3 regions of the Embleya sp. NPDC008237 genome follow, and region 3 is predicted to be linked to each of the others. Evidence: riboswitches for the same ligand, from Rfam matches in the RefSeq annotation. Region 3 holds a riboswitch; each other region holds the start of a gene.

Region 1 (9,438 bases), on a different contig from region 3:
GATCCTGGTGATCTCCTGTTCGACCGGGAAGAACAGGCCCAGTCCGATCGAGAAGATGATGGTCCACAGGACCGAGACCCCGGACATGTCGTCGGGGTTCAACGAGTGGCCCGCGATCGCCAGGTGAATGTAGGAAGCACCGCCGAGGACGACCATGCCGGCGCCCACGAGGAGGGTGCCCTGGGGCAGCGCGCGGATCGCCCGCAGCAGCATCGTCTTCATCGGCGCGCGATCGCCAACAGCAGGGTGATGAAAGCGCGACCGAGGTAGACCATCGCCTTGGCGGGCGAGTGGCTCGGCGTGCCGGCCTGCCGGGCCCGCATCGCCACCGGAACCTGAACTACCTTGTGCTTGAGGCGGATCACCCGGACCGTGGTCTCGACGGTGTCGCCGAGGTATTCCACCGGATACCACTCGGCGAACAACCGAATGATGTCCCGATTGCACGCCCGAAAGCCCGAAGTGGTGTCGGTCAGCTTCGTCTTCGCCATCCGCGACAGCACTGCGGACAGCATGACCATCGTCCACTTGCGCGGACCCCGCACCGCGTAGTCGCCTTCACCGGCGAAGCGCGCGCCGATGACCAGGGACGCGTCGTCGAGCCGATCCACGAGCTTGGGCACGTACCGGGGATCGTGCTGACCGTCCGCGTCGACCTGGATGGCCACGTCGTAGTCGTGCTCGTAGGCGTAGCGGTAGCCGAGCCGCATCGCCCCGCCGACGCCGAGGTTGTACGGCAGTGTGGTGACCGTCGCACCGGCCGCACGAGCCACCTTGGTGGTGTCGTCGGTCGAGCCGTCGTCGACGACCAGGAGGTCGACCTCGGGCAGTACGCCCCGCACTTCGCGAATCACGTCCCCGATCGACGCGGCCTCGTTCCAGGCGGGGATGATGATCAGGACCCGCTTGTTGTTAATCATTTACGCATTCCCGCTTCGCCGACTCGGTACGGGTGAGGGCGATGGCATCCTTGCGCTCTCGCTCGACCAGTTCGGTGCGAATGAGCGCAACCTCTTCGGCGAGTGAGCGAGTTTCCTCTTCCAGCCGGCTCGATTCCCAGCTCAGGTGGATGCAGGTCAGGAGCAGGAAGACGAAACCGAGGAAGAGCACGAGGCTGACACCCGATTGGACGCCCACCGAAGTGGCCACCGAGTCGAGCATCTTCGGAAAGGCGCCGAGCGGTACCACGATCAGGCCGACGACGAGCCACAAAACTGCGTACTTCTCACGCAGTTGGCGTCGCCTCAGCAGCTCCAGAATGACGATGACCACCAAAAATCCGGCGACCGCGGTGACAATCGTTAGTTTCATGACACGCTCGATTTTTGATCAGTCGGGCCGCAGGGCGACGAACCCCGGGCAATCCAATGCCTGTGCAAGCATGTCCCGCCAGTCGGCCATGGGTGACAGCCCGGCATCGGCCCATCGATCGTGGGCGAGCACACTGTAGGAAGGACGCTTGGCGGGGCGCGTGAAGTTCTCGGATGTTGTCGGACGAATCCGGTCGGCGTCCAGACCGGCTCCGGCGAACGTGGCTCGTGCCAGTTCGTACCAGGTTGCCCGTCCCCTCGCCGTGCCATGGTAGATCCCCGCCGGCGCGCGCCCCGCAAGAGCGGCCTCGCCCAGGCGAACCACCTGCCGGGCCAGGGCGGCCGACCAGGTCGGCTGCCCCGCTTGATCGTCGACGACGTCCAGGGTGTCGCGGTCGCGGGCCAGTGTCAGCATGGTGGAGACGAAATTCCGCCCGTGTTCGCCGTACAGCCATGCAGTTCGCACGATGTAGCCGCTCGTCGGCAACAGCTCCGTCACGGCCTGCTCACCGATCAGTTTCCCGCGCCCGTAGGAGTTCAGTGGTGCGGTGGGCGCGTTCTCCGAGTACGGCTCGGTGTTGTCGCCGGCGAAGACGTAGTCGGTGGAGATCTGGATCAGCCGCGAGCCGTGCGCGGCACAGGCCCGAGCCAGATGGCCCACCGCGGTGCCGTTGACCTCGGTCGCGGCCGACTCGGCCGACTCGGCGCCGTCGACGTCCGTCCACGCGGCGGCGTTGACCACGATGTCGTGGCCGGCCGTCGCCTCGAGCACGGCGGAGGCGTCGGTGATGTCGAGATCCGCCCGGCCGACGGCGGTGACCGTCGAACCGGGAACCTCGTCCAGGACGGCGATCAGATCGCGCCCGAGCATTCCGCGCGCTCCGGTGACGAGCCAGCGCGGGTTGTCGACCGACGTGGTCAAAGCGCCACCTTGTGTTGCAGCGGTTCCCACCAGGCGCGATTCTCGCGATACCACGCGACGGTGGCTTCGAGGCCGAGTTCGAAGGACACGCGGGGAGTGTAGCCAAGTTCCTCGTGCAGTTTGTCGATGCTCAGCGAGTAGCGACGGTCGTGGCCCTTGCGGTCCTCGACGAAGTCGACGCTGTCCCAGTCCGCCCCACAGGCGGCGAGCAGGCGGGCCGTCAGCTCCTTGTTGGTGACCTCGGTCCCACCACCGATGTGGTAGACCTCACCGGCCCGCCCGGAGCGCATCACCAGTTCGATGCCCTGGCAGTGGTCCGAGACATGCAGCCAGTCCCGGATGTTCCCGCCGTCGCCGTACAGCGGCACCCGCTTGCCGTCGAGGAGGTTCGTCACGAACAGCGGGATCATCTTCTCCGGGAACTGGAAGTGCCCGTAGTTGTTGGAGCAGCGCGTCACCACGACATCCATGCCGTGTGTGCGGTGGTACGACAGGGCCAGCAGGTCGGAAGCGGCCTTGCTGGCCGAGTACGGGGAATTGGGCGCAAGCGGCCAGTCCTCGGTCCACGAACCGACCTCGATCGATCCGTAGACCTCGTCGGTCGAGACGTGCACGAAGCGGGACACGCCGTGCTTGCGCGCGGCGTCCAGCAACACCTGAGTGCCCAACACGTTCGTCACGACGAACGGCCCCGAGCCCGCGATGGAGCGGTCGACGTGCGATTCCGCGGCGAAGTGCACCACCACGTCGTGTCCGGGCATCAGCTGATCCACGAGCTCGACGTCGCAGATGTCGCCCTGAACGAACGTGTAAAGCGGATCCGCGGCGACGGCCGCAAGATTTGCCGGGTTGCCCGAGTAGGTGAGCTTGTCGAGGATGGTCACCCGAGGTTTTTCCTGTGGGACGGGGTCACCGGACAGTAGATTTCGAACGAACTCGGAGCCGATGAATCCGGCTCCACCGGTGATCAGAATCCTCATGGGCACAGGAGTCTAGCGACCGGTCGGCAAGCCACACAGCCTATGGTGTTCGCATGCGCGGCATCCTTCTCGCGGGCGGCACCGGCTCCCGACTCTGGCCCATCACTCAAGCCGTATCGAAGCAGCTCATGCCGGTCTTCGACAAGCCGATGATCTACTATCCGCTGTCGACTCTGATCATGGCCGGCATTCGTGAAGTCCTGGTCATCACCACTCCGGAGGACCAACCACAATTTCGACGGTTGCTCGGCGACGGCTCGCGCCTGGGCATGCGGATCGAGTATGTCGAACAGGCAAGTCCGGACGGGATCGCGCAAGCCTTCCTGCTCGGCGAGGATTTCATCGGTGACGGACCCGTCGCCTTGATCCTGGGCGACAACATCTTTCACGGCGTGGGCCTGGGTCGACAGTTGCGCACCTGCGCGGACGTCGCCGGGGGGCGGGTGTTCGCCTATCCGGTTGCCGACCCCACCGCGTACGGCGTGGTCGAGTTCGACGCCGACGGCGTGGTGCGCTCCATCGAGGAAAAGCCCGAGCAGCCGAAGTCCCGCTACGCGGTTCCCGGGCTGTACTTCTACGATCATCGAGTCGTCGAGATCGCCAAGGGCCTCGAGCCGAGTGCCCGAGGCGAGTTGGAGATCACCGGCATCAACGCGGCCTACCTCGAACGCGACGAGCTGATGGTGACCGTCCTCGATCGCGGCACCGCGTGGTTGGACACCGGCACCTTCGCCTCACTGGTGCACGCGGCGGAGTTCGTCCGCGTCATCGAGGAGCGCCAAGGCATGAAGATCGGCTGCGTCGAGGAGGCCGCCTGGCGGGCCGGCTTCATCGACGACACGCAGTTGAAGGCGCTCGCCCAGCCGTTGCTCAAGAGCGGCTACGGGAAGTATCTGCTCGACCTGCCGATCTACGGCGACGGCATCGCCCCGCGAGCCGAATTCGACTGAGCTCGGGCCCGACCGCCTCCGGATTCGATGGACAAGGACACGTACATGAAGTTCCACCCCCTCTCGATCGAGGGCGCCTGGGAGATCACGCCCCAGCAGCACGGCGACTCCCGCGGCATGTTCATGGAGTGGTACCGCTTCGATCTGATGGCCGAACACGTGGGTCACCCGCTCCGGCTCGCGCAGGCCAACATGTCGGTGTCGGCACGCGACGTGGTGCGTGGCGTGCACTTCGCCGACGTGCCCCCGGGCCAGGCGAAGTTCGTGACGTGCGTACGCGGTGCCGTACTGGACGTCGTGGTCGACCTACGGGTGGGATCCCCGACGTTCGGCACTTGGGAGGGGGTGCGTCTGGACGACACCGAGCGGCATGCGCTGTACATCGGCGAGGGTCTCGGGCACGGCTTCTGCGCGCTGACGGACGACGCCACGCTCAGCTATCTGTGTTCCGAGTCCTACGCACCCGCGCGCGAGCACGCCGTGCATCCGCTCGACCCGGATCTCGCCATCGACTGGCCGACGGAGGGTGCGGCGCAGTTGTCCGCACGGGACCTGGCCGCCCCCTCGCTCGCGCAGGCGATCGACGCCGGCATGTTGCCCGACTACGCCGAATGCCGCCGGTTCACCGACATGTTGGGCCGCGGCTCCGCGTAGTCGGGGGTATCGGCGTCCGGTCGCCTGCCGAGGGCCCACGGCCGAGCATGGGCTCGGCCGTGGGCCCTCGGTCGGTACGGGCGCCACGGTCGGCGAACCGGCCCGGCACCGTTCGGCTGGGTAGGGTCGGGACATGAAGTGGCTTGTCACCGGCGGTGCCGGATACATCGGGACGCATGTCGTGCGGGCGCTGCTCGCGGTCGGCGAGGACGTGGTCGTGGTGGACGACCTGTCCTCGGGCACGCGCGAGCGGGTGCCCGAGGGGGTGCCCCTGGTGGTCGGCTCGGTGCTGGATCGGGTGCTGCTCGACGAGGTCTTCCGGGCGCACGCGGTGGACGGCGTGGTGCACATCGCGGGCAGGAAGCAGGTCCCCGAATCGGTCGCGCGCCCCCTCTTCTACTACGAGGAGAACGTCGAGGGTCTGCGCACCCTGCTGGCGGCCATGGTCGAAGCCGACGTCACCCGGATCGTGTTCTCCTCCAGCGCCGCCGTGTACGGCATGCCCGACGTCGAGCTCGTCGACGAGGACACCCCGTGCGCGCCGATCAACCCGTACGGCGAGAGCAAGCTCGTCGGCGAGTGGATGATCGGAGCCACCGCGCGCGCCCACGGGATCTCGTACGCCTCGTTGCGCTACTTCAACGTCGCGGGCGCGGGCGCGCCGGAACTCGCGGACAGGGGTGTGTCCAACCTCGTGCCGATGGTCCTGGAGAAGTTGACGGCCGATCAGGCGCCGGTGATCTTCGGGGACGACTACGACACGCCGGACGGCACGTGCGTGCGCGACTTCATCCACGTGCTGGACCTGGCCGAGGCGCACGTGGCCGCCACCCGTCGACTCGCGAGCGACCCGGACGCGCGCCTGGTGCTGAACGTGGGTCGCGGCGAGGGCACGTCGGTGCGCGAGATGGTGGAACTCATCGGCGAGGTCACCGGATTGCGCGACATCGCGCCGGAGGTCCACCCGCGACGCGCGGGCGACCCCGCCCGGGTGGTCGCGAGCGCCGACCTGATCACCACCGAGCTGGCCTGGAAGGCCCGGCGCGGCACGTCGGACATGGTGCAGAGCACGTGGGCCGGGTGGCAGGCGCTGCGCGGCTGAGCGGCGGCGGAGCGCACGGCGCCGAGTCGATGGGCCGCTCGGGTCGAGTCGGCGGGCGTGAAGTCGCTTGGGACAAGTCGGACATGCGGCATATAGCCTGTGGGGTGAATCACGCCCGGCGCGGGTGCGGGCATGCACCGCGATGGGCATGGGCGTTTCCGCGCGACGCTACGCGCGATGCCGATGTGACGAGCGGGACGTAGGTGATCGTTTCCGGACCATCTGCATGCACCGCAACCGGGAACCACTGTCACGCAAATCCGATGGATCCGGCACGGAACGCCAACTGCGGTCCTTTCCGTAAGGGATCATCTACATTGCGCTCATCCGCAAATCGGATATTCGACCTCTATCCGACACGGACTTGTGATCTACGTCCGAGCCTGCTTAGCGTTCGATCCGTCCGTATCCCACACGGACCCCGATCGCCGGTACGCCGAATCCTGTCGCCGGCCGTTCGGGAGGCTGACGAGCACCACACGACAGGAGCGGGGGAACCACAGGTGAACCGCCGCGAACGGCCCCGATCGAAACGATCGGACGCCGCGAACGGCTTGGGGTGAAGCCACGTCCTTCGGGATGTGGCCGGGCTATCGATCTCCGGCCCGAATCCGACAGCTCACCTCGTAGGCGTGGGAGAGGATCCAGCAATGCTGTCCGGAACCGGGCGTCATCGCCGTCGCAGCACCAGTAGGACCACGCGTCTGATCGCCGCGGCGGGTGTCGCCGGAGTCGGCGTCGCCATGCCGATCATCGGCGCGGGCACGGCCCAGGCCGCCTCCGTGAGCACCTGGGACAAGGTCGCCCAGTGCGAGAGCACGGGCAACTGGCAGATCAACACCGGCAACGGCTTCTACGGTGGCCTGCAGTTCACCCAGAGCACCTGGAACGAGTTCGGCGGCACGCAGTACGCCGCGCGGGCCGACAAGGCGACCAAGGGCCAGCAGATCGCGATAGCCGAGAAGGTGCTCAAGAGCCAGGGCCCCGGTGCCTGGCCGGTGTGCTCGGTCAAGGCGGGCCTGACCCGAGGGGGCGCCACCCCCGACGTCGACACCGGCTCCTCGGCCGGCAAGACCGCGCCGAAGACGGCGCCCAAGACCGAGACTCCCAAGGCCGAGACCCCGAAGAAGACGGTCGCCGCGCCCAAGATCGAGGTCAAGTCCGAGGCCCCCAAGGCCGAGGCTCCCAAGACCGAGACCCCGAAGACCGAGCCGGTCGCCACGTCGGACTCCGCCGCCACGTCGTCCTACGTCGTGGTCGCCGGCGACACGCTCTCGAAGATCGCCGGCGCCGCGCACGTGCCCGGCGGTTGGCCGAAGCTGTACGAGGCCAACAAGAGCGTGGTCGGCGAGAACCCCGACCTGATCTTCCCGGGCCAAAAGCTCACGGTCGACGGCAAGGCCGCGCCGACCACCGCCAAGACCGAGGCCGCCGCGCCCAAGGTCGAGGTGCAGAAGCCGGAGACCCCCAAGGCCGCGCCGAAGGTGGAGACCAAGCCGGCCGCGCCGAAGACCTCGGTCAAGACCGAGGCCGCCAAGAGCGACGCCAAGCCCTCCGCGAGCACCGAGAAGGCCTCCGGCGCCTACGTCGCCCCGGTCTCCGGCGCCACGCTCACGTCGAGCTTCGGCGCCGGCGGCTCGCGCTGGTCCAGCGGCAGCCACACCGGCCAGGACTTCGCGGTCTCGACCGGCACCACGGTGCGCGCGGTCACCTCGGGCACCGTCGTGTCGGCCGGCTGGGGCGGCGCGTACGGCAACGAGGTCGTCATCCGGCACGCGGACGGCAAGTACACCCAGTACGCGCACCTTTCCTCGATCTCGGTCAAGGCCGGGATGAAGGTGCAGACCGGCCAGAAGATCGCGCTCTCCGGCGCGACCGGCAACGTGACCGGCCCGCACCTGCACTTCGAGGTCCGCACCACGCCGAACTACGGCTCCGCGGTCAACCCGATGACCTGGCTGCGCAGCCACGGCGTCAGCGTCTGATCCACCGCTCTCCCGCGCCGTCCGGCGGGCGTTCCCTTCGGGGAGCGCCCGCCGTTCGCATGTTCGGGCGGGTGTCCGCGCGGGTGCCGCCCACGGCGGGCCGGATCGTAGCGTCGGGACGGCCGAGAGGTGCCCGACGTGCCGTCGAGTGGGCCGCATGGTGCACAGCCCCCCGTCGTAGCCGGCCGTACCGCGCACGGCGTCCCGTCGGAACGGCCGGGCGCCGCCCGCAACATCGTCAGGAAAGCCGTGCGGTGCGCAGCGCCCCGTCCGGTCCGAGCCACAGAACCACCGGCTGTCCGGCGCCGTCCGTCGCGCCGGTGGGACCGACCGCGACCGCGTGTTCGTCGAGCACGATCGGCGGCCCGGCCGCGCCCACCACGACCGGACGGCCCTCGGCGTCCCGGGTGCAGACGGCCGTCGTGCCGTCCGGCCGGCGCAGCGGGTACAGCGCCTCGTGACCCACGCCCGCGGTGCGCGGATCACCCGGCGTCCAGGCGCCGGGCCCGACTTCGACCACACTCGCGATCTCCGCCGTGCCGGCCCGCCGGTGCGCGATACCGACCCGGCCGTCGGCGCCCACCCACGCCGCAGGCGCCCCCACCGGCCGCTCGGCCGCGATCGTGCCGGGCGGGCCGGACCGGTCGCCGACGAAGTCCCAGTACCGGATGCCCTCGCGGGCCGTGCCGAAGACGGTCACCCGGCCGTCCGGGCGGGTCACCGCACTCGGCCCCTCGACGATCTCGCCGCCGCCCAGGTCCTGCCAGTTCGACCACTCCTCGCTGCCGGCGGGTCGGAAGCGGGTGCTGATTCCCTTGTCCCGATTGCGCACGAACAGATGCAGCCCGCCCGCGCCGTCGGCCCGGACCACCGGTGTGCCCGGGCCGCGTTCACCGTCGTCGGGGCTGCCCAGGCCCCGCCACGGGCCCAATCCGCCGCCGGGTGTCGTCTCGGTCGCGGTGACGATCTCGAACCGGTCCCGGTCGGAGCGCCGGGCGCCGCCGATCCGTAGCGCGAAGACCGCGATCCGGCCGTCCCGCGTACGCACCGCGGCCGGTCCGGGCGCGAGTTCGCCGTCGCCGGGGCCGGGCATGGACCGCGCCGGGGTCCAGACCGCGGCGCCGACGCCCTCCTGAGTCCATCGGGTGATCCGGCCGCCGAGCACGGCCCACGCGGTCAACCGGCCGTCCGCCCCGAGCACCGGCCGGGGACCGGCGTCCGGAAAGCGATACGTGGTGCTCTGCGGCCAGTTGGTCCGAGCGGCGGTGTCCCGCACCTTGAGGTCGCCGCAGTCCACCCGTCCCGGGCAGTGCCGCACCCGGTCGGTCCAGCCGTACACCCGGGTGATCTCGTCCTTGCGCTCGCGGGCCGCCGGCGCGAGATTGTGCGGCCAACGCTCGTTGTAGTAGCCCCGGTAGGCGATCGCCGCCGCGCTCGCGGCCGGCCGCGCGGCGTTGTACCGGCGCAGCGCCTCCCAGGTGAACTGCGCGGCGGCGGTGTGGTCCTGGTGGTCGGAGACGCCGCCGTTGTCCGAG
Region 2 (9,438 bases), on a different contig from region 3:
ACAACCTGGCCAACCGCAAGGCCGAGAGCGTGCTCGACTACGCGGCGGCCGAGAACATCGCGTTCATCCCGTGGTTCCCCATGGCCACCGGGGAACTCGCCCGGCCGGGCGGACCATTGGACCGGCTCGCCAAGGAACACGGCGCCGCGCCCTCGCAGTTGGCGCTGGCCTGGCTGCTGCACCGCTCCCCGGTGCTGCTGCCGATCCCGGGCACCTCCAGCGTCGCGCACCTGGAGGAGAACACCGAGGCGGCCCGAATCGAACTGTCCGACGAGCAGTTCGAGGCCCTGTCGGCCGCGGTCTGACCCGATCGCGGCCGGGCCGGACCGTCCCGTCCACCGGGACAGTCCGGCCCGGCCACACCTCCCGGCCCGGCCACGTCGCCCGACCCGCCGCCGCACGCCGGCCCGACCGCGTCACCTCGGCCCGGCCGAATCCGGGTCAGTCCTCCCTCGGCGTGATCCGCACACTCCACCCGTCCTCGATCTCCGCCCCGTCGATGGTGATCGCCTCGACCGTGCGCGACGTCGGGTCGATGTCGGCCACCACGCCCTCGCCCGCATAGCGCGGATGTCCGGAGGCGCCGATCTCGCCGGTGGCCTCGACCACGGCCGAGCGCACCGCCGGCCCTCGGGCCTCGGCGGCCATGTCCTGGGCGTTGTACGGGAGGATCTCGATCTCGAAGCGTTCCATCCCGAGCCCATGCCCGCGGTCGGGCCGGCGCAAGCCACCCGGTCGGCCGTACGGCATGCCGTCGATCCCCCGGGCACCACGACGCAGGACTGAAGTCGCTCCTCGCCGGGCCGCCTCGAAACACCCTCAATCCGCCATTGTTTCCCGAGACGGACTTCGGATCGGGCTGCTGGGCCGGAGGATTCGCGGACGGGTCGCCGAGGCGCGGCGTCGTCCCCGACGCCAGGGGCGCAGGATCGGCTTCACCGGATGGCTGCCGCCGCGCATCAGGCCGGTGAAGATCTCCGCGCCCGACTCCAGCGGGTAACTCGCGGTCCAGCCCGGTTCCCAGCCGCTGACGAGTTCGGCGGCCTCGGCGAACTCGTCGGCGGTGTAGGCGAACGAGCCGAGCATCCGCTTCTCGGTACGCACCAGCACGGTCGCGTCGAAGCCGGCGCTCGCGTCGGCGAGGCCGAGCCAGATCGCCACGCCGCCCGGACGCGGCAGCCGTACCGACTGCTCGTGGGTGTCGCCGGCGCCGACCGCGTCGAAGACCACGTCGAATTCGCCGGACAGTTCGGCGCCGACCGTGGTGGCGCCCAACGTGGCCGCCATCTGCCGTCGTTCGGACGAGCGGTCGGCGACCGCGATGCTCGCGGCGTGCTCGGGGCGCGCGGCCGGCAGGCAGACCAGGCCGATCGCGCCGGCGCCGATCACCCCGACCCGGGCGCCGGGTGCGACGTCGGCCGGCCGCCAGGCGTGCACCGCGTTGGCCGCCGGTTCCACCACCGCCGCGGCCTCCCACGACATGTCCGCGGGCAGCGGATGCAGGGCGGAGCGCGGGACCGCGACCCGCTCGGCGAACGCGCCGGGCAGGTGTACGCCGGTGATCCGCCGCTCGCGACAGACCTGGCGCAGGCCGCCCCGGCCCAGGTCGCACGTGCCGCAGGACAGGATCGGGTTGACCAGCACGCCGATGCCCTCGATCTCGGTTTCCAGCACGTCGCCCGGCACCAGCCGGCGCGGCGGGTCCATGAACGCGCCGCGGCCCCACGGGGTGCCGGTGAGCACCGGGTCGCCGGGTTCGAGGGTGAAGGCGCGCGAGCAGTGGGACAACAACTCGGCGATGCCGAAGACCATTTCGGCGGTGGAGGAGTTCTGCACAGTCTCCCCGTTGACCCGGGTGCGCAACACCAGCGCCTGCGGGTCGGCCAGTTCGTCGGGAGTGGCCAGGACCGGCCCGAGCGGGCAGAAGGTGCCCAGGCTCTTGCCGCGCACCCACTGGCCGTCGCCGAATTGCAGGTCGCGGGCCGATCGCGACGATCTTGCCGGGGCGCAGCGGCGCCAGGTAACGGGTGGCTTCGATCTCGCGGGTCGCGTCGAGCGCCGCCTCGCGCAGCGCCTCGGGACCGGCCGCGACCAGTGCGGCGAGCGTGCCCTCGCCGGGCCCGTCGAGCCGATACAGCCCGCCGTCGCGCTCGACCACGGCCACCGGCCGCCCGTCGTGCTCCACTGTCGCCGGCCTCATTCCACTTCCTCGTTAGTGTGATTCCGTCTGGCGGAACGCAATTCCATGTGGTGTCGTGAGTAAAACAACGGGCCGTTGAAGATGTCAAGAGACCCCCGAACCGGCGAGTTGCCGGTTCGGGGGTCTCGGGTAATTCACTTACCGTGCAGGGTGGTTGCCGCACGGTGGGTACGGTTTCGGGTGTGCTGCCGGTGCGCGGGCGGCAAACCCGAGGCGCGGCCGGGTGGGTCGTTTCGACCGATCCGGCACGTGAGACACCTCGGCCGCGGGACGGTCCGGATCCTGTCCGGTGGATCATGTGGGGCCGCCGAGATCCGCCGGACAGGGCCTAACCGACCGCGCCGGCCCATTCCGCAACGCGTGAGCGCAGTGCCTCGGCCAGCTCCGCCATCCGCGCCGAGGTCATCCGCGACTTCAGCCCGGTCACGCTGATCGCGGCCACCGGCGCCGACCGGCCCAGGAACAGCGGCACCGCCACACACCGCAGCCCCACCTCGTTCTCCTCCAGGTCGGTCGCGTACCCGCGGGCCCGCACCTCCTCCAGCTCGGCGGCCAGTTTCGGCACCGACGTGACCGTGTGCCGAGTCGCCGCGCGCAGCGGCAGCCGCGGCGCCGCCCAGGCCCGCAGCGCCTCGTCCGTCGGATACGTCCAGGCCAGCAGGGCCTTGCCCACTCCCGTGCTGTGCGCGGGATTTCGGCCGCCGATCACGGACGAGAGCTTGATCGCCCCGGAGGCCTCGACCTTGTCCAGATAGACCACCTCGCCGGCGTCCAGGGTCGCCACGTGCACGGTCTCGTCGGTCACCCGGCGCAGCTCCGCGAGCAGCGGATGCACCATCGAGCGCAGGTCGATGTCGTCGTGGAAGCGGAACGCGGTCGCCAGCAGCCGACTGCCGATGAAGTACGGGCCGTTGACCTCGGGTTGGGCGGCGAAACCCCGGTACTTGAGCGCGCCGAGCAGCCGGTGCAGCGTGCTCTTGGGCAGGTCCAGATCACCCGCGAGTTCCTCCAGGGTGATGCCTCGGGGCATTTCCCCCATACGCATCAGGATCCGCAGGGCCCGATCCACGCTGATCACGGGCGAATCGCTGTTGCCGGTCAAGGTACCCCCTGGGCACGAGGCGATAATGGGACGTCGTTCCGTACAGCGGAATGATAGACCGTTTTGCGCAACGCTGATACCGTCCCGGCTCATCGGAGCCCACGGAGGAGAAACGATGCGCGGACTTACCCGCCCACCCGAGAGAGAGCACGTCGCATGCCCCTGTCCACGGACCTGATCGACCGCCTGGCCGCGATCGTCGGCGCCGAACACGTCCGGCACGCCGCCGGTGATCTCGTGCCCTACGCGCGCGACGCCACGCCCCTGTTCGACCGGCTCCCGGACGCCGTGGTCTTTCCCGCCGACACCGCCGAGGTGGCCGCGGTACTGCGGCTGGCCACCGAGCACCGCATCCCGGTCGTCCCCCGCGGCGCCGGTTCCAACCTGTGCGCGGCCACCGTCGCCCTGGACGGCGGCATCGTGTTGGTCACCACCCGGATGAACACGATCCGCGAGGTCAGCCCCGCCGAGCTGCTCGCCGTGGTGCAACCCGGCGTGACCACCGCCGCACTCGCGAGCGCCGTCGCCGAACACGGCCTGCTGTTCCCGCCCGACCCGGGCAGCCGGACGGTATCCACCGTCGGCGGCAACGTGGCCACGTGCGCGGGCGGACTGCGCGGACTCAAGTACGGCGTCACCCGCAACTACGTGCTGGGCCTGGAGGCGGTGCTGCCCACCGGCGAGGTGATCCGCACCGGCGGCCGGCTGTGGAAGGACGTGGCCGGCTACGACCTGACCCGGCTGCTCACCGGGTCGGAGGGCACCCTCGCGGTGATCACCGAGATCACCATGGCCCTGCTGCCCGCGCCCGCCGACACGGGCACCGGCATCGCCTACTTCCCCGACCTGGCCCACGCCGGCCGTGCGGTCGCCGACATCCTCTCCGCCGGCATCGTTCCCGCGACCCTGGAGTTCCTGGACCGGCGCTGCATCGGCGCGGTCGAGGACTTCGCCCACCTGGGCCTGCGTACGGACGCGGGCGCACTGTTGTTGTTCGGCGACGACGGCGCTCCGGACGCGGTGCGCCGCGACCTGGCCCGGATGGCCGACCTGTGCGACCGGGCCGGCGCAAGCGAGTGGACCCTGGCCGAGGACGTCGCCGGCGCCGAGGCGCTGCTCACCGCGCGCCGCTGTTCGCTGCCCGCGCTGTCCCGACTCGGCTCGCTCACCATCCTGGAGGACGCCACCGTCCCGCGCCCGCGGATCGCCGAGATGGTCGACCGGATCGACGCCATCGCGGACCGGCACGCGGTCACCATCGCCACCTTCGGCCACGCCGGCGACGGCAATCTGCACCCGACCTGCGTGGTGGCCGACCCGCAGGACACCGAGTCGATCGAGCGTGCCCACGCCGCCTTCGACGACATCTTCCGCACCGCGATCGAACTGGGCGGCACGATCACCGGAGAACACGGCGTCGGCGCCGCCAAGCTGCCCCACCTGCGGGCCCAGCTCGGCGACGAGCAACTGGATCTGCTGCGCCGGATCAAGTCCGCCTTCGATCCCGCCCGCATCCTCAATCCCGGAAAGCTCGGCTCATGACCGGTGTGTTCGATCCCGAGGAACTCTCCCGCTGCATCTCCTGCGGCTTCTGTCTGCCCGCGTGCCCGACCTACGCCGAGACCGGGGACGAGGCGTCCTCGCCGCGCGGCCGGATCAACCTGATGCGCGCCCTGGAGACCGGCCGTCTGGACGCCGACGACCCGACCCTGCTCGAACAGTCCTCGGCCTGCCTGGGCTGCCGGGCCTGCGAACCGGTCTGTCCCGCCGGCGTCCCGTACGGCTCGCTGCTCGAACAATGGCGCGAGCACCAGTGGCGCGGCCGGCGCAGGCCGCCGCTCGCCCGGCTGCTGACCGTCGTGGTGAGCATGCCACCGGTGGTGCGAGTCATGGGATGGGGGCGCTTCGTGCTGCCGGCCGGGAGGGCGAAACACGATCCGGCGAGGTCCGGACGAAGGGCCGAGCGGGCCGCGGCGGCACCGCCGGCGTCCTCCGTGTCCGGCACCTCCGCACCCGCGCCCGCCCCCGACACGGGTGCGGGTGCCTCGCTCATGCTCGGTTGTTTCGAACGGGCCATGTTCCCCAAGGTCGCCCGCGCCGCACGCACCCTGCTGCCCGGCCTCGCGGTACCCGACGACCAGGGTTGCTGCGGCGCGCTGCACGCGCACAACGGCGAGCTGAAGAAGGGACGCGTGCTCGCCCGCCGGCTGGGCGAGCGGCTGCCCGGCCGGATCGTCACCACCTCCGGCGGCTGCGCCGCGCACCTGGCCGACGTCATCGGCCGTGATCGGGTCGCCGAACTCTCCGAGGCGATCGACCCGGCCACGCTCACCGCGCATGCGCCGGCCGGGCACCGGATCAAGGTCACCCTCCAGGACTCGTGCCACCTGCGCAACGGCCTGAGCGTCTGGCGCGAGCCGCGGGCGTTGCTCGCGCGGGTGGCCGACTTCGTGGAGACCCCGGGCGCCGCCGAATGTTGCGGTGCGGCCGGCACGTACGCCCTGCTGCGGCCGGCCGCGTCCCGACGCATCCTCGACCGCAAGCTCGACGCGATCGAGGCGACCGGCGCCGACGTCGTGATCGCGGTCAACCCCGGCTGTCTGCGCCAACTGCGCACCGGCCTGCGTCGGCGCGGGTCGCGGGTGCGCGCGATGCACCTCGCCGAGTTCCTCACCGCATTCCACGCGCCGCCGACCCCCGCGACCGGCGACCCGATGGCGGGCTGAGGCCAGGGGAGCCGGGGCCCGATGCGGCGCACGCAACTTCATAGGGGGAGCCGCGTGCGCCGTACCCGGTCCGGGCTCCCGCCGCCGGCCCGATGCGGCAGGCACGAGAGACACCAGGCTCGACCTGAAGAAGCACCGGACATACAGGGGTAATTCGGACAATACTTTGATGGCGCATGACGCACGTCACATCGCGCATACCGTTCGTCAGGAACTCGCACGCACCGTGAACCGAGTTTCCCGGATTCTCACCCGCCGTGATTCCCCGGACGACGGTGAGTGAGCTTTTTGGGCACAATGCGTACGGAGTTCGGGACTTTAAGTCCCGTTATTCCACCCTTAAGACCCGATTCTTCGGTTTCGGCGAATCGTGATGTTTGGTTCCGCGCCGGGGGTGTGCGTAGCTTGGTGCTTCGCCACACCGGTCCGGTGCTCGGCGAAATGGTCTCCCGGTTCGCCGAATCCTGCCGCCGGAGCGAGGCCACGGTACGAAACCCGAAAGGCAGGAGCGGGGGAACCAAGTGGAATGCCGTCCCGGGCGTCTGTGACACAGGCGCCCATGCGGACGGCTTGGGGTGAAGCCGTGCCCGTCCCTCTCATTCGAGGGTCGAACACGGCCGGGCGAGACTCTCCAGCCCGAATCCGACAGCTCACTTCGTAGGCGTGGGAGAAGGAAAAATCTTCGTGCAGTCGTTCATCACCCCTGCCCGCATGCCCAAGAAGACGCGCCTCGCGCTGACCCTCGGCATGGCCGGCGCCATCGTCGCCGCCCCGCTGATCACCGGTATCGCAACCGCCAACGCCGCCTCGGTCTCCACCTGGGACAAGGTCGCCATGGGCGAGAGCTCGGGCAACTGGCACATCAACACCGGCAACGGTTTCTACGGTGGCCTGCAGTTCACCCAGAGCACCTGGAACGAGTTCGGCGGTCAGCAGTACGCCCCGCGCGCCGACCTGGCCACCAAGGACCAGCAGATCGCCATCGCCGAGAAGGTCCTGGCCGTGCAGGGCCCCGGCGCCTGGCCGAACACCTCCGGCCCGGCGGGTCTGACCAAGGGCGGCGCCAAGCCCGCCGTCTCGCCGACCACCAAGTCCTCCGGCTCGGCCAAGACCTCGATCAAGGTCGCCCCCAAGGTCGCCGAGAAGCCGGTCGAGTCCAAGCCGGCGACCGCCGCCGCCCCGAAGATCGAGGTCGTCCCGGCCGCCGCGAAGCCCGCGTCGACCACCACCTCGTACTCCGTGGTCAAGGGTGACACCCTGTCCAAGATCGCCGCCGACAAGGACATCGCAGGTGGTTGGCACAAGCTGTACGCCGACAACCGCTCCGTGATCGGTGGCAACCCGAACCTCATCAAGGTCGGCCAGAAGCTCTCGCTGTCCGGCAAGGCCAAGGCGTCCGCCGCCACCGCCACCGCCGCCGCCAAGGTCGAGGTCGCGCCGAAGGCCGCGCCCAAGACCGAGACCGTCGCCGAGACCAAGCCCTCGGCGTCGGTGAAGGTCGCGCCGAAGACCACGGTCAAGGAGAAGGCCCCGGTCGCCGCCAAGGCGTCCTCCGCCAAGGCCGGCAGCACCGCGGTCAACGCGTCCGGCTACGTCGCTCCGGTGAGCGGCTCGCTGGGCACCGCGTTCGGCGTCGGCGGCAAGATGTGGTCCAGCGGCAGCCACACCGGCCAGGACTTCGTGGCCTCCACCGGCACCCCGGTGAAGGCGATCACCTCGGGCACCGTGGTCAAGGCCGGCAACGGCGGCGCCTACGGCAACGAGATCGTGATCAAGCACGCGGACGGCAAGTACTCGCAGTACGCGCACCTGTCCAGCATCGGCGTGCGCGCCGGTGCCACGGTGAGCACCGGTCAGCAGATCGGCCTCTCCGGTGCGACCGGCAACGTGACCGGCCCGCACCTGCACTTCGAGATCCGCACCACCCCGAACTACGGCAGCGGCATCAACCCCGTCAGCTACCTGCGCGCGCACGGCGTCAACCTCTGATCCGAGCGTCACTCAGGCAGTAACCGCACGGCGACAGCCACTCTGCGGTAGCCGTACAAGGGCCGGGCCCGTCGACCACGCGTCGACGGGCCCGGCCCACGTGCGCGTCCGCACCCCTGCGGACGCCGAGACCCCGGCGGACCGCCAAGCCCCGCGGACGCCGAGATCCCCGCGCACGCCGAAGCCCCGCGGGCCGGGTCGATCAGCCGCGTGCCGGGTACCGCTTGGGCAGCGGCAGTCCGCGTGCGGCCAGCAACTCCCGTGCCCGATCGGGGTAGTCGGTGATCAGACCGTCCACGCCGGCGTCCATCAGCTCGGCCATGGTCGCCGGGTCGTCGATGGTCCACGGCACGACCTTGATGCCCCTCGCATGCGCCTGGGCGACCATCTCCCGGGTCACGTAAGGGCGGTAGTCCGGGTCGGTGACCTTGCCGTTCTGCGGGAAGCCGTGCACGGGCGAGAACGTGGTGGCGCCGAACGAGGCGATCGCGCGCAGCGGATCGCCGCCGAAGTCGTCGATGTCCAGGCCGCCCAGCCAGGGCGAGGCGCCGGGCTTGCCGACCTGGAGGAAGTCGTAGTTGGTCAACGCGACCAGCGGCAGCCGCGGTTCGACCTCTCGCATGCGCTTGAGCGCGCCCCAGTCGAAGCTTTGGATGGTGACCTGGCGCAACAGCCCGGCCCGGCGCACCTCGCGCGCCACGGTCTGCACGAACTGCTCGCGCGGCGCGGTCTCCTGCGGCGCGCCCGCCTCGACCTTGGTCTCCACGTTGAGCTTCACGCCGCGCGCGTGCCGGCGCTCGACCAGGTCGAACACCTCGGTGAGCAGCGGCATTCGGGCGCCCGGCGAGGTGGTCTGCGCGGGGAAGCCGGGGAACTGCCGCGACCCGCAGTCCAGGGTGCGGATCTGGGCCAGGCTGAGCGTGTTGACGTACTTGCCGACGTAGGGGAACTCCGGGTCGCCGGCCCGCACCGGTTCGGTGTCGGCACACTTGCGCCCGTCGACCCTGCGGTCGTGGGTGACCACGGCGCGGCCGTCCTCGGTGATCTGCACGTCCAGTTCGAGGGTGGACACGCCCAGGTCCAAGCCTTTGGCGAAGGACGCGAGCGTGCTCTCCACGGTCAGCCCGAGTCCGCCTCGGTGCGCCTGGAGGTCGAAGGACTTGCGGTGGTGACCGCCGTGGCGGTCCGCCGCGGCGGCCGCTCCCGGGGCGGCGACGATGGCGGCCCCGGCCAGGACCGCGGCCGTGACGGTCTTCCATCCGGACATGGACGTCTCCTTCTCGCTCCGGTCGACGACGATCGACCGTCGACGCCCACACCCTGGCCCGCGCAACGTGATGCGCGGGGAGTCGGGCCGTGGCGTTCCGGCGAAGAAGAGACGAAGCGGAGGCGAAGTCGCCCACCGGGGCGGCGCCGACCAA
Region 3 (9,438 bases):
TCCGCGGCCTACGGCTCCTCGGGCCACGACGCCTCCGGGTACCGACCCGCCTACGACTCCTCGGGATACACCGCGGTCCCGGCCTACGACGCGTACGGCCGGGCGGACGGGTACGACAGCGGCGCGCACACCGCGGTCACGGGCGAATACGCCACCGGTACCGGCTACGACGCGACCGGCACGTACGGCTACGCGGCGGTGGCCGACAGCGGCGCGTACGACGCCTACGGCACCGACACGCAGACCCGGACCTGGGCGGGCACCGACACCGCGGTCCAGACCGCGCCGGCCACGCCGTACGTCGACCCGTCCTGGGACGGCGGCTCGAACACCGGTATGTGGTACGCCGCTTCGGACACCGCCGCGTGGGAATCCGACACCTGGTTCTCCCCCGTGCCGGCGCGCGACGACGCCGACATGTGGTCCGGTGGCAACCGCTCGACGACGGACCTGTTCGACGACGGCGCGACCCGCGCGCCGGTCGAGCCCGCCTTCGATCCCGGTGACCATGACGACAGCGTGCCGGCCCCGACCGACAACGGAACCGAGGCGGACGACCCACGGGTCGAGCCGGTACGGGTCGAGCGGGTCGAGCGGCGGGAGAAGCCGGCCAAGGACGCGAAGCCGAAGGAAACCGCCGACAAGGCCCGGATCAAGCGCAAACGCGCGTTCCCGCTGACCGCCGGCGCACCGCTCGCGGTGATGGGCGCGGCCGCGATGGCCGTCGCCGCGGTCGGCGGCCTGCACACCGCGGGCGCCGAGACCAAGGACGCGGACCCGGTGGCGGGCGGCGAGGACCTGCCGCTGATGTCGCCGATGGACAAGCAGTTGATGGACCTCCAGGTCGGCGCCGAGGACTTCGCCGAGCGCGCCGGCCGGGCACAGACCCGGATCTCGCTCCAGGAGCGCCAGGAAGAGACACAACGGGCCCAGGAAGTCGAGCGCAAGCGCCGGGAGTCCCTCAGGCCCAAGTACGTGCTTCCGGTCGCTCAGCGCGGCCTCAGCGCCTATTTCGGCTCGTCCGGCTCCCGCTGGGCGCACACGCACACCGGCATCGACTTCCCGGTCGACCTGAACACCCCGGTGGTCGCGGTGATGGACGGCGTGGTCCGCACCCAGTTCAACACCGCCTACGGCAACATGGTGATCCTGACCGGCAAGGACGGCACCGAAACCTGGTACTGCCACCTGACCCGGGCCAAGGTCCGCTCCGGCCCGGTCAAGGCGGGCGACGTGATCGCCTACAGCGGCGACACCGGCAACAGCACCGGCCCGCACCTGCACTTCGAGGTCCGCCCCGGCGGCGGCGCCCCGATCAACCCCCTCCCCTGGCTCCGGGCGAACGGCCTGGACCCGACCTGACGGCGGGCGCGTCGGGCCGGCGTCGGCTCGGAGGCCCCCGATCCGGGGCTCGGCGATCTACCGTGGACGCATGACCACTTCCGATGCGCAGTTCACGGCCGAGTCGGGCAGGGGCGGAGAGTTCGTCCGGCAGGCCAATCGGTTCACCGGGCGACCCGAGCCGGAGGCCGGTCGGTATCGGCTCGTCGTGTCGTTGGCGTGTCCGTGGGCGCATCGCGCGGTGATCGTGCGGCGTCTGCTCGGGCTGGAGGAGGCACTCGGGTTGTCGATCGTGGATCCGATCCGGGACGAGGCCGGGTGGCGGTTCACCAATCACCCCGACGGGCGCGATCCGGTCACCGGTCTGGCGTTCCTGGCCGACGCCTATCGGGCCAGTGACCCGACCTACAGCGGCCGGGTGACGGTGCCCGCGATCATCGACCTGCGCTCCGGCCACGTCGTCACCAACGACTACCCGCAGATCACCCTCGACCTCTCCACCCGCTGGACCGCGCTGCACCGCGCCGGCGCGCCGGACCTGTATCCGGAGCGGCTGCGCGCCGAGATCGACGCGATCAACGCGGACGTGTTCCGGGACGTGAACAACGGCGTGTACCGCTGCGGGTTCGCCACCACGCAGGAGGCGTACGAGGCCGCGTTCGACGCGCTGTTCGCCCGTCTGGACGCGCTGGAGGAGCGGCTGGCCGGGCAGCGCTACCTGGTCGGCGACACGATCACCGAGGCGGACATCCGGCTGTTCACCACCCTGGTCCGGTTCGACGCGGTCTACCACGGCCACTTCAAGACCAACCTGCGCAAGCTGACCGAGTACCCGGTCCTGTGGGCCTACGCCCGCGACCTGTTCCAGACCGAAGGCTTCGGCGACACGGTCGACTTCGACCACATCAAGCGGCACTACTACGTCACGCACGACCGGATCAATCCGACCGGCATCGTGCCCAAGGGGCCGGACCCGGCGCTGTGGCACACGCCGCACGGGCGCGGCTGAAGCGAGCACGACACGGAGCGGGGGCGGGCCGTCGGCCCGCCCCCGCTCCGTGCGTCGCCCGGCGGCTACTTGGTCAGGTCCACGGTCGGCGGCCCCGGATCCTCGGGGTGCTCGTCCTCGACCACCGGGTCGACGACGACGCCGGCCTCGGCCTCGACCACCGCGACCGCGTACGGCTCGTCCTCGGCCGCACTGGACGCACCCGGGTGGGTTTCGACCTCGCCCGCACCCGGCGCGCCCGGACGGGGCCGGTCCCCGCCCGCCGCACCGCCGCCCGGGTACGACTCGACCACGGCATCCCCAGCCGCGTGGGGCGCGGTCGGCGCGAACGTGGTCGCGGACGCCGGTCGACCCATCGCCGCCGGCGCGGGTCCACGCGACGGCAACATCGCCCACAGCGCTCCCGCGAGGCCGGCCAGGCCCACGCCGATCGCCGCGGTGGCCAGTGTCCACTCGGGGCGCACCGTCAGCGTGCCGGACGCGCGCAGCAGGTAGGCGATCGCGATGCCGGCGAAGACCGTGCCCGCGATCAGCGCCATCGGGTCGAAGCGGTACCTGTTCGGCCTCATCGGGAATCGCCCTCCATACGGGTCACGCTCGTCCGCCGGGTCGTTCGGGGTGTCGATCGACGCGCTCATCGCGGCTCCCGCCCGTCGTCCCCGTCCAGCACCTCGACCTCGCCGACGCCGACCTTCAGGTCGAGCGTGATCGTGCCGCGGCCGGGCCCGACCTGCGGGGCGGTGGTCTCGATGCGCTCCGGCCGGTAGCCGTCGTCCCGGCCGGTCGGCGTGCGCACCCGACCGAGGTCGACGCCGCCCTTGAACACCACCGTGACGTCGTCCGGCACCCAGACCTGGATCTGTCCGGCGCCGATCCGGGCCTTGACCGTCGCGCTGCCGCCCGGCCCGAGATCGAGCCGGCGCAGGTCGATGTCCATCGCGCCCACGCCCAGGTGGTACGAGGTCGGCAGTGCGGCGACCGTGGTGGGCCGGTAGGTGCGCTCGCCCGACGGACCGGTCAACGGCACGCTGATCGCGGTGATCGCGGCCAGCATCGCGGTGAGGGCGAGCGCGGGCAGGATCAGCAACCGCGCCCGGCCGAACCAGCTGCCCGCGAGCAGACCCAGGCCCACGATGCCGAGCAGGATCGCGAGCGTGACGGTGAACGTCACGTCCACGGCGCCGGTGTGGTCGAGCACCCACAGCAGACCGCCGGCCATCGTGGCCACCGACAGCGTGGCCAGGGACACGTACGAGCGCGGACGCCTGGGCCGTTGCGGAGCCGGCGGCGGCACGGGCCGATCCTCGCCCCCGGACGCCGCCCCCGCACTCGCACCCGGCACCTGCCACCACATCGGCGGCCCGGGCACCGTCGCGCCGTCCGGCCGGACGTCCACCTGGGCCGGTGCCGCCGCCATCGCCGCGGCCCCGGCCGCGCCGACGGCGGCCTGCTGCTTCTTCTTCGTGTCGGACCACACCATGAACAGCACCACGGCGGTGATCATCAGCAACGGGACGGACCGGCCGAAGCCCGAGTCCAGGTAGGTGAAGAACAAGGCGACCCCCATGACGGCGACCACGGTGGCTGCCGACGCCCCGTAGTCGAACTTCCCGGAGAGGATTCGGCGCAGCATCGGCTGCTCCTCCCCGCGGGCCGGGATCAACAGCCAGCCCAGGCTGTACACCAGTACGCCCACCCCGCCGAAGAGCGAGAGCACCGCGAACACGATGCGGAAGATCACGGGGTCGAGGCCGAAGTGTTCGCCGAGGCCACCGCACACGCCCGAGACCATCCGGTCCTCGGTGCTGCGCAGCAGTGGGGGGCGAATCGTCGTCGTGGGCGCCGCGGACGACCCCGCAGGGCCGCCCGGGGCGCCGCCGGCCCGGTCGCCGGCCGAGATACCGGGTTTCATGTCGTCGTTCATGGGTCCATCGTGGCGCCCGCGGAGCCCGCTTCCCATCGGGCTCCGCCCTGGCGCACCCCTGGTTCGACCCTGAGGACGAATCAGGGTCGGGCCCTGATGCGTACGCTCTTGCCGGCGTGTGACGATCGGTCGTGTGACCGCCGTTTACCCCCCGCCCGCCGCGCCCGTCCGGCCCGCGCCACCGACTCCCCGGCTCCGCCGCGCCTCCTCCCACCGGCTCGCCGGCGGCGTCGCGCGTGGCCTGGCCGAGCACCTCGGCGTCGAGGTGCTGCTGCTGCGGATCGCCTTCGTCGCACTGGCCTTCTTCGCGGGAATGGGGATCGCGCTCTACGCGGCGTTCTGGGTCTTCGTACCGCAGGGCGGGGCGGCCCCGGCCGGGCGCGAACGCGGGCGGGAGCGGCACCAGGCGCTCGCGATGATCATCGTGCTGATCGCGGCGACCATGCTCACCGGTGTGGGCGCGACCACGAGCGGGACCAAGGTCGGCGACTGGATCTGGCCGCTGCTGGTGGCCGGTCCCGGCGTGATCCTGTTGTGGCGCCAGGCCGACGAGTCGCAGCGCAACCGGTGGTTCTCGCTCGACGGCCGCAGCCGGGTGGCCGGCGCGCTGCGCACCGTCGTCGGCGCCGTGCTGGTGCTGGCCGGCCTGGTGTTCTTCTCGTTCGGCCGGGGCGGCATCGGCGACGCGCTGGCCGCGATGCGCGGGGCCGGGCTGCTCCTGGTCGGCCTGCTGGTCATCTTCGGGCCGTATCTGCTCCGGCAGACCCGCGAACTGGGCGTCGAGCGCCGGGCCCGGATCCGGGCCCAGGAGCGGGCCGAGGTGGCCGCGCACGTGCACGACTCGGTGCTGCACACGCTGACCCTGATCCAGCGCCAGGTCGAGGACCCGCGCGAGGTGGCCCGGTTGGCCCGCGCCCAGGAGCGCGAGTTGCGCGCGTGGTTGTACCGCCCCGACGGCGAGGAGCCGGACCGCACCTTCGCCGCCGCGCTGCGCTCGACCGCGGCCGAGGTCGAGGACGCGCACGGGGTGTCGATCGAGGTGGTGTGCGTGGGCGATTGCCCGGTGGACGACAAGCTGGCCGCGCTGGTGGCCGCCGCCCGCGAGGCGATGGTCAATGCGGCGAAGTACGCGGGCGGAGCGGCGATCGCGGTGTTCGGCGAGGCCGACGAGGACACGGTCACGGTCTTCGTGCGCGACCGCGGACCCGGTTTCGACCCGGAGACGGTGCCCGCCGACCGGCTGGGTGTGCGAGAGTCCGTGATCGGGCGCATGCGCCGCAACGGGGGCGCCGCGCACATCCGCAGCGAACCCGGTGAGGGCACCGAGGTCGAGCTGGAGATGCGCCGCGCCGACGCCGGCCGGGCCGCTGTGGGAAGGACGAACACGTGAACGCCACCGAGAGCAGCACGGAGCACCCCGAGGGGACGGCCGCCCGTACCCGGGTGGTCCTGGTCGACGATCACCGGATGTTCCGGACCGGCGTGCGCGCCGAGATCGGCGAGGCGGTCGAGGTGGTCGGCGAGGCCGACGACGTCGCGAGCGCGGTGGCGGTGGTCACCGAGACCCGCCCCGAGGTGGTGCTCCTGGACGTGCACCTGCCCGGTGGCGGCGGGGTCGAGGTGCTGCGCCGGTGCGCGTCGCTGATCCCGGCCGTGCGCTTCCTCGCGTTGTCGGTGTCGGACGCCGCCGAGGACGTGATCGGGGTGATCCGCGGCGGGGCCCGGGGCTACGTGACCAAGTCGATCACCGGCGACGAGCTGATCCGGGCGATCGGCCGGGTCGGCGAGGGCGACGCGGTGTTCTCGCCGCGCCTGGCGGGCTTCGTGCTGGACGCGTTCGCGGCCACCGACGTGCCGCCGATCGACGAGGATCTGGATCGACTCACCCAGCGCGAGCGCGAGGTGCTGCGGCTGATCGCACGCGGCTACGCGTACAAGGAGATCGCCCGGCGCCTGGTCATCTCGGTCAAGACCGTGGAGACCCATGTGTCCGCCGTACTGCGCAAGTTGCAGTTGTCCAACCGGCACGAGCTGACCCGCTGGGCGACCGACCGGCGACTGGTCTGACCCCGACGCACGCGGAGCACGAAAAACGACGGCGTCCTCCTCCGGAACGGGTCCGGGGGAGGGCGCTGTCGAGGTCTCTACGCGCGACCGGTGACTCTAACCGGGTCGAACGGCCGCGTAGAACGGCATCGAGCCCACCGGTGCGTAGGTCACGTTCTTGCCCGGCCGCGGGGCGTGCACGATCTGCCCGCCGCCGACGTAGATGCCCACGTGCGAGTTGTCCGGGTAGTAGAACACCAGGTCGCCCGGCTGGAGCGCGTCCTTGGAGATCCGCGGACCGTCGTTGACCTGGGTCCAGGTGGTCCGGGTCAGGCTGACGTTCGCGGCCTTCCACGATGCCTGGGTCAGCCCGGAGCAGTCGTAGGAGTCGGGGCCCACGGCCCGGGGCGAATACGGCTTGCCGATCTGGGACTTCGCGAACGCGACCGCGGCCGCGGCCCGGCCGGACACGGGGACATTGGTCGCCGGCGGCGGCGTGTCCGGCTTGTCCCGCGAACTGCGGTCGTTGCCGGTCCGCGTCGTGTCCGCGTTGCCTGCGTTGCCCGTATTGCCCACGTGCTCGTCGGAGTCGAGCACTTCCTTCTTCTGCTGTTCGGTGAGCGTGTTCAGCAGCCGCTGGGCCTCGGCGAGCTTGGCCTGGATCTCGGTCTTGTTCTTGTTCAGCTCGGTCCGCAGCTTCTCCAGCTCGGCCAGCTGTGCAGAGGCCTCGGTGCGGTCCTGCTGGAGAACCCGGGCCTGCGCCGCGATCTGCTTCAGCTTGGCGGCCTGCTGACCGTCGAGCTGGGACATCATCTGCGACTTCTGCAGGAAGCCCTCGGGGTCGCCGCTGAGCGCCAGCGACAACGACGGCGGCAGGCCGCCGCTGCGGTACTGGTTCGCCGCCAGGACACCGATCTGATCACGCAGAGCGTTCAGAGCGGTTTGTTCCTCGGTGATCCGGGCCTGCGTCTGGTTCGCGGTGCCCTGCTGCTTGGTGATCTGCTCCTCGACGCCATTGGCGGCGTCGGTGGCCTTGATCACGTCACTGTGCAGCCGGTTGACGCGTTCCTTGGTCTGCTGGAACGACTGCGCGGGATCCGCGCTCGCGGTGCCGGCGAAGGTCATCACGCCGGTCATCGTCGCGGCGGCCGTGACCACGGTCGCTGCGGTACGCACGGCGGTGCGCGGCTTGGGCTTGCGGTGCTGCCCGGGTCGACGTTGGGACGCCACTGGTGGCGAGTCTCCTTCCTCGGCCGCCTACCGGGTTAGCTGACGGGTTCGGGCGGAAGAAGGCGCCCTACGGTGCCGAGGCACCGATTCACCCCAGGGACTGCGAGGGTCCCCGGTTCCGGCTTCCCATCACAATGACGGTGGTCACCCACCGTCACCGAAATGCGTCCCCGAATTCGGCGGTGGCGATCGTGTCGACCGGGTGGCCGACGTCGAGCCGATCGCCTGTCGCAGAACACTAGTCACAGGAGTGTCACGGCCATCACCACCAACCTTCGCATTGCCAAATCTTTACCAAATTCGCCGTTTCCTTCTCCGTGTATCTCGGGATAAGCGCGCGGATTCCCGAAAGTCGATCTTGGGACGATTTGGCGACTGTTGATCACGTATAACCCGCCGGAGAGTCATCGACCCGTGCCGGCTAGGCTGCCGGGCAACATTCGCGGCATCCCGGTGCCGCGCGACGGTCGACGAGGAGTTGTACGACGTGGACGTTCTGCGGCAGATCCTGCTGGTCCTGCACATCGTGGGCATCGCGTCCCTGCTCGGCGGCTTCCTCACCCAGATGTCCGCGCTGCGCACCGGCGACGGGCGGATCGTGCCCGCGATGACGCACGGCGCGCTGACCATGCTGGTTACCGGCCTGGCCCTGGTCGGCGTGGTCCAGGCCGGTCCGGACAAGGACGTGGACAACGCCAAGATCGGCACCAAGCTGGTCATTCTGCTGGCCATCCTGCTGCTGGTCTGGGGCAACCGCGCCGCGGACCGGGTGTCCTCCAAGGTGCTCGGCGCGATCGGCCTGCTGACCGTGGCGAACATCGCCATCGCGGTCATGTGGACCTGAGACCCCGCCGACACCGACTCCGCCCACCGCCGGCACGAGCCGAACCGCCTGGGCGAGCGACGCAGGTCGGCGGTCCGAGCGACGCCGCACCCGGTACACACGACGGCGCCCTCCACGCGGAATGAATCCGCGGGAGGGCGCCGTCGAGGTTTTTCGGGCGACCGGTGGATTTACCCGGGTCGAATCGCCGCGTAGAACGGCATCGAGTCGAGCGGCGCCTCGGTCACGGTCTTGCCGGGACGCGGGGCGTGGATGATCTTGCCGCCGCCGATGTAGAGGCCCACGTGCCGGTTGTCCGAGTAGAAGAACACCAGGTCGCCCGGCTGGAGCGAACCCTTCGCGACGCGCGGACCGTCGTTGACCTGGGTCCAGGTGGTCCGGGACAGCCTGACGCCCGCGGCCTTCCACGACGCCTGGGTCAGCCCCGAGCAGTCGTAGGAGCTGGGCCCCTCGGCGCCCGACACGTACGCCTTGCCGATCTGGGCCCGCGCGAACGCGATCGCGGCCGCGGCCCGACCGGACGCGGGGATGTTGGTCGCCGGCGGCGTCTCCGCCTTGTCCCGCGAGCTGCGGTCGTTGCCCCGCGTGGTGTCGCCCTCGTGCTCGTCCGAGTCGAGGACTGCCTTCTTCTGCTGTTCGGTGAGCGTGTTCAGCAGCCGCTGGGCCTCGGCGAGCTTGGCCTGGATCTCGGTCTTGTTCTTGTTCAGCTCGGTCCGCAGCTTCTCCAGCTCGGCCAGCTGCGAGGAGGCCTCGGTGCGGTCCTGCTGGAGAACCCGGGCCTGCGCCGCGATCTGCTTCAGCTTGGCGGCCTGCTGACCGTCGAGCTGGGACATCATCTGCGACTTCTGCAGGTAACCCTCGGGGTCGCCGCTGAGCGCCAGCGACAACGACGGCGGCAGGCCGCCGCTGCGGTACTGGTTCGCCGCCAGGACACCGATCTGATCACGCAGAGCGTTCAGCGCGATCTGTTCCTCGGTGACGCGAGCCTGCGTCTGATTCGCGGTGACCTGCTTCTTTTCCAGCTGATCCTCGACGCCGTTGGCG

Evidence for each region. A riboswitch is a leader RNA that binds a small molecule or an ion and turns the genes downstream of it on or off. The one in region 3 is predicted to bind cyclic di-AMP.
Region 1: linked by a shared signal. The riboswitch ahead of ACFZBU_RS36885 (transglycosylase family protein) and the one ahead of ACFZBU_RS22150 (NlpC/P60 family protein) in region 3 are both predicted to bind cyclic di-AMP.
Region 2: linked by a shared signal. The riboswitch ahead of ACFZBU_RS15205 (transglycosylase family protein) and the one ahead of ACFZBU_RS22150 (NlpC/P60 family protein) in region 3 are both predicted to bind cyclic di-AMP.

The regions. Positions count from the first base shown of each region.
Region 1 is NZ_JBIBGL010000018.1:54,761-64,198, reverse strand. It holds gene ACFZBU_RS36925 (lipopolysaccharide biosynthesis protein) at 1-222, opposite strand, end outside; gene ACFZBU_RS36920 (glycosyltransferase family 2 protein) at 219-920, opposite strand; gene ACFZBU_RS36915 (DUF2304 family protein) at 913-1,311, opposite strand; gene rfbD (dTDP-4-dehydrorhamnose reductase) at 1,330-2,232, opposite strand; gene rfbB (dTDP-glucose 4,6-dehydratase) at 2,229-3,212, opposite strand; gene rfbA (glucose-1-phosphate thymidylyltransferase RfbA) at 3,266-4,162, shown strand; gene rfbC (dTDP-4-dehydrorhamnose 3,5-epimerase) at 4,208-4,816, shown strand; gene galE (UDP-glucose 4-epimerase GalE) at 4,950-5,918, shown strand; cyclic di-AMP (ydaO/yuaA leader) riboswitch at 6,343-6,564, shown strand; gene ACFZBU_RS36885 (transglycosylase family protein) at 6,569-7,903, shown strand; gene ACFZBU_RS36880 (PIG-L family deacetylase) at 8,142-9,438, opposite strand, start outside.
Region 2 is NZ_JBIBGL010000005.1:322,220-331,657, forward strand. It holds gene ACFZBU_RS15175 (aldo/keto reductase) at 1-305, shown strand, start outside; gene ACFZBU_RS15180 (hypothetical protein) at 442-693, opposite strand; gene ACFZBU_RS15185 (fumarylacetoacetate hydrolase family protein) at 820-1,950, opposite strand; gene ACFZBU_RS15190 (IclR family transcriptional regulator) at 2,529-3,302, opposite strand; gene ACFZBU_RS15195 (FAD-binding oxidoreductase) at 3,459-4,844, shown strand; gene ACFZBU_RS15200 ((Fe-S)-binding protein) at 4,841-6,028, shown strand; cyclic di-AMP (ydaO/yuaA leader) riboswitch at 6,474-6,707, shown strand; gene ACFZBU_RS15205 (transglycosylase family protein) at 6,740-8,017, shown strand; gene ACFZBU_RS15210 (glycerophosphodiester phosphodiesterase family protein) at 8,220-9,284, opposite strand.
Region 3 is NZ_JBIBGL010000008.1:232,590-242,027, forward strand. It holds gene ACFZBU_RS22120 (peptidoglycan DD-metalloendopeptidase family protein) at 1-1,362, shown strand, start outside; gene ACFZBU_RS22125 (glutathione S-transferase family protein) at 1,433-2,350, shown strand; gene ACFZBU_RS22130 (hypothetical protein) at 2,416-2,919, opposite strand; gene ACFZBU_RS22135 (PspC domain-containing protein) at 2,985-4,274, opposite strand; gene ACFZBU_RS22140 (PspC domain-containing protein) at 4,408-5,664, shown strand; gene ACFZBU_RS22145 (LuxR C-terminal-related transcriptional regulator) at 5,661-6,341, shown strand; gene ACFZBU_RS22150 (NlpC/P60 family protein) at 6,438-7,550, opposite strand; cyclic di-AMP (ydaO/yuaA leader) riboswitch at 7,560-7,742, opposite strand; gene ACFZBU_RS22155 (hypothetical protein) at 8,038-8,394, shown strand; gene ACFZBU_RS22160 (NlpC/P60 family protein) at 8,565-9,438, opposite strand, start outside.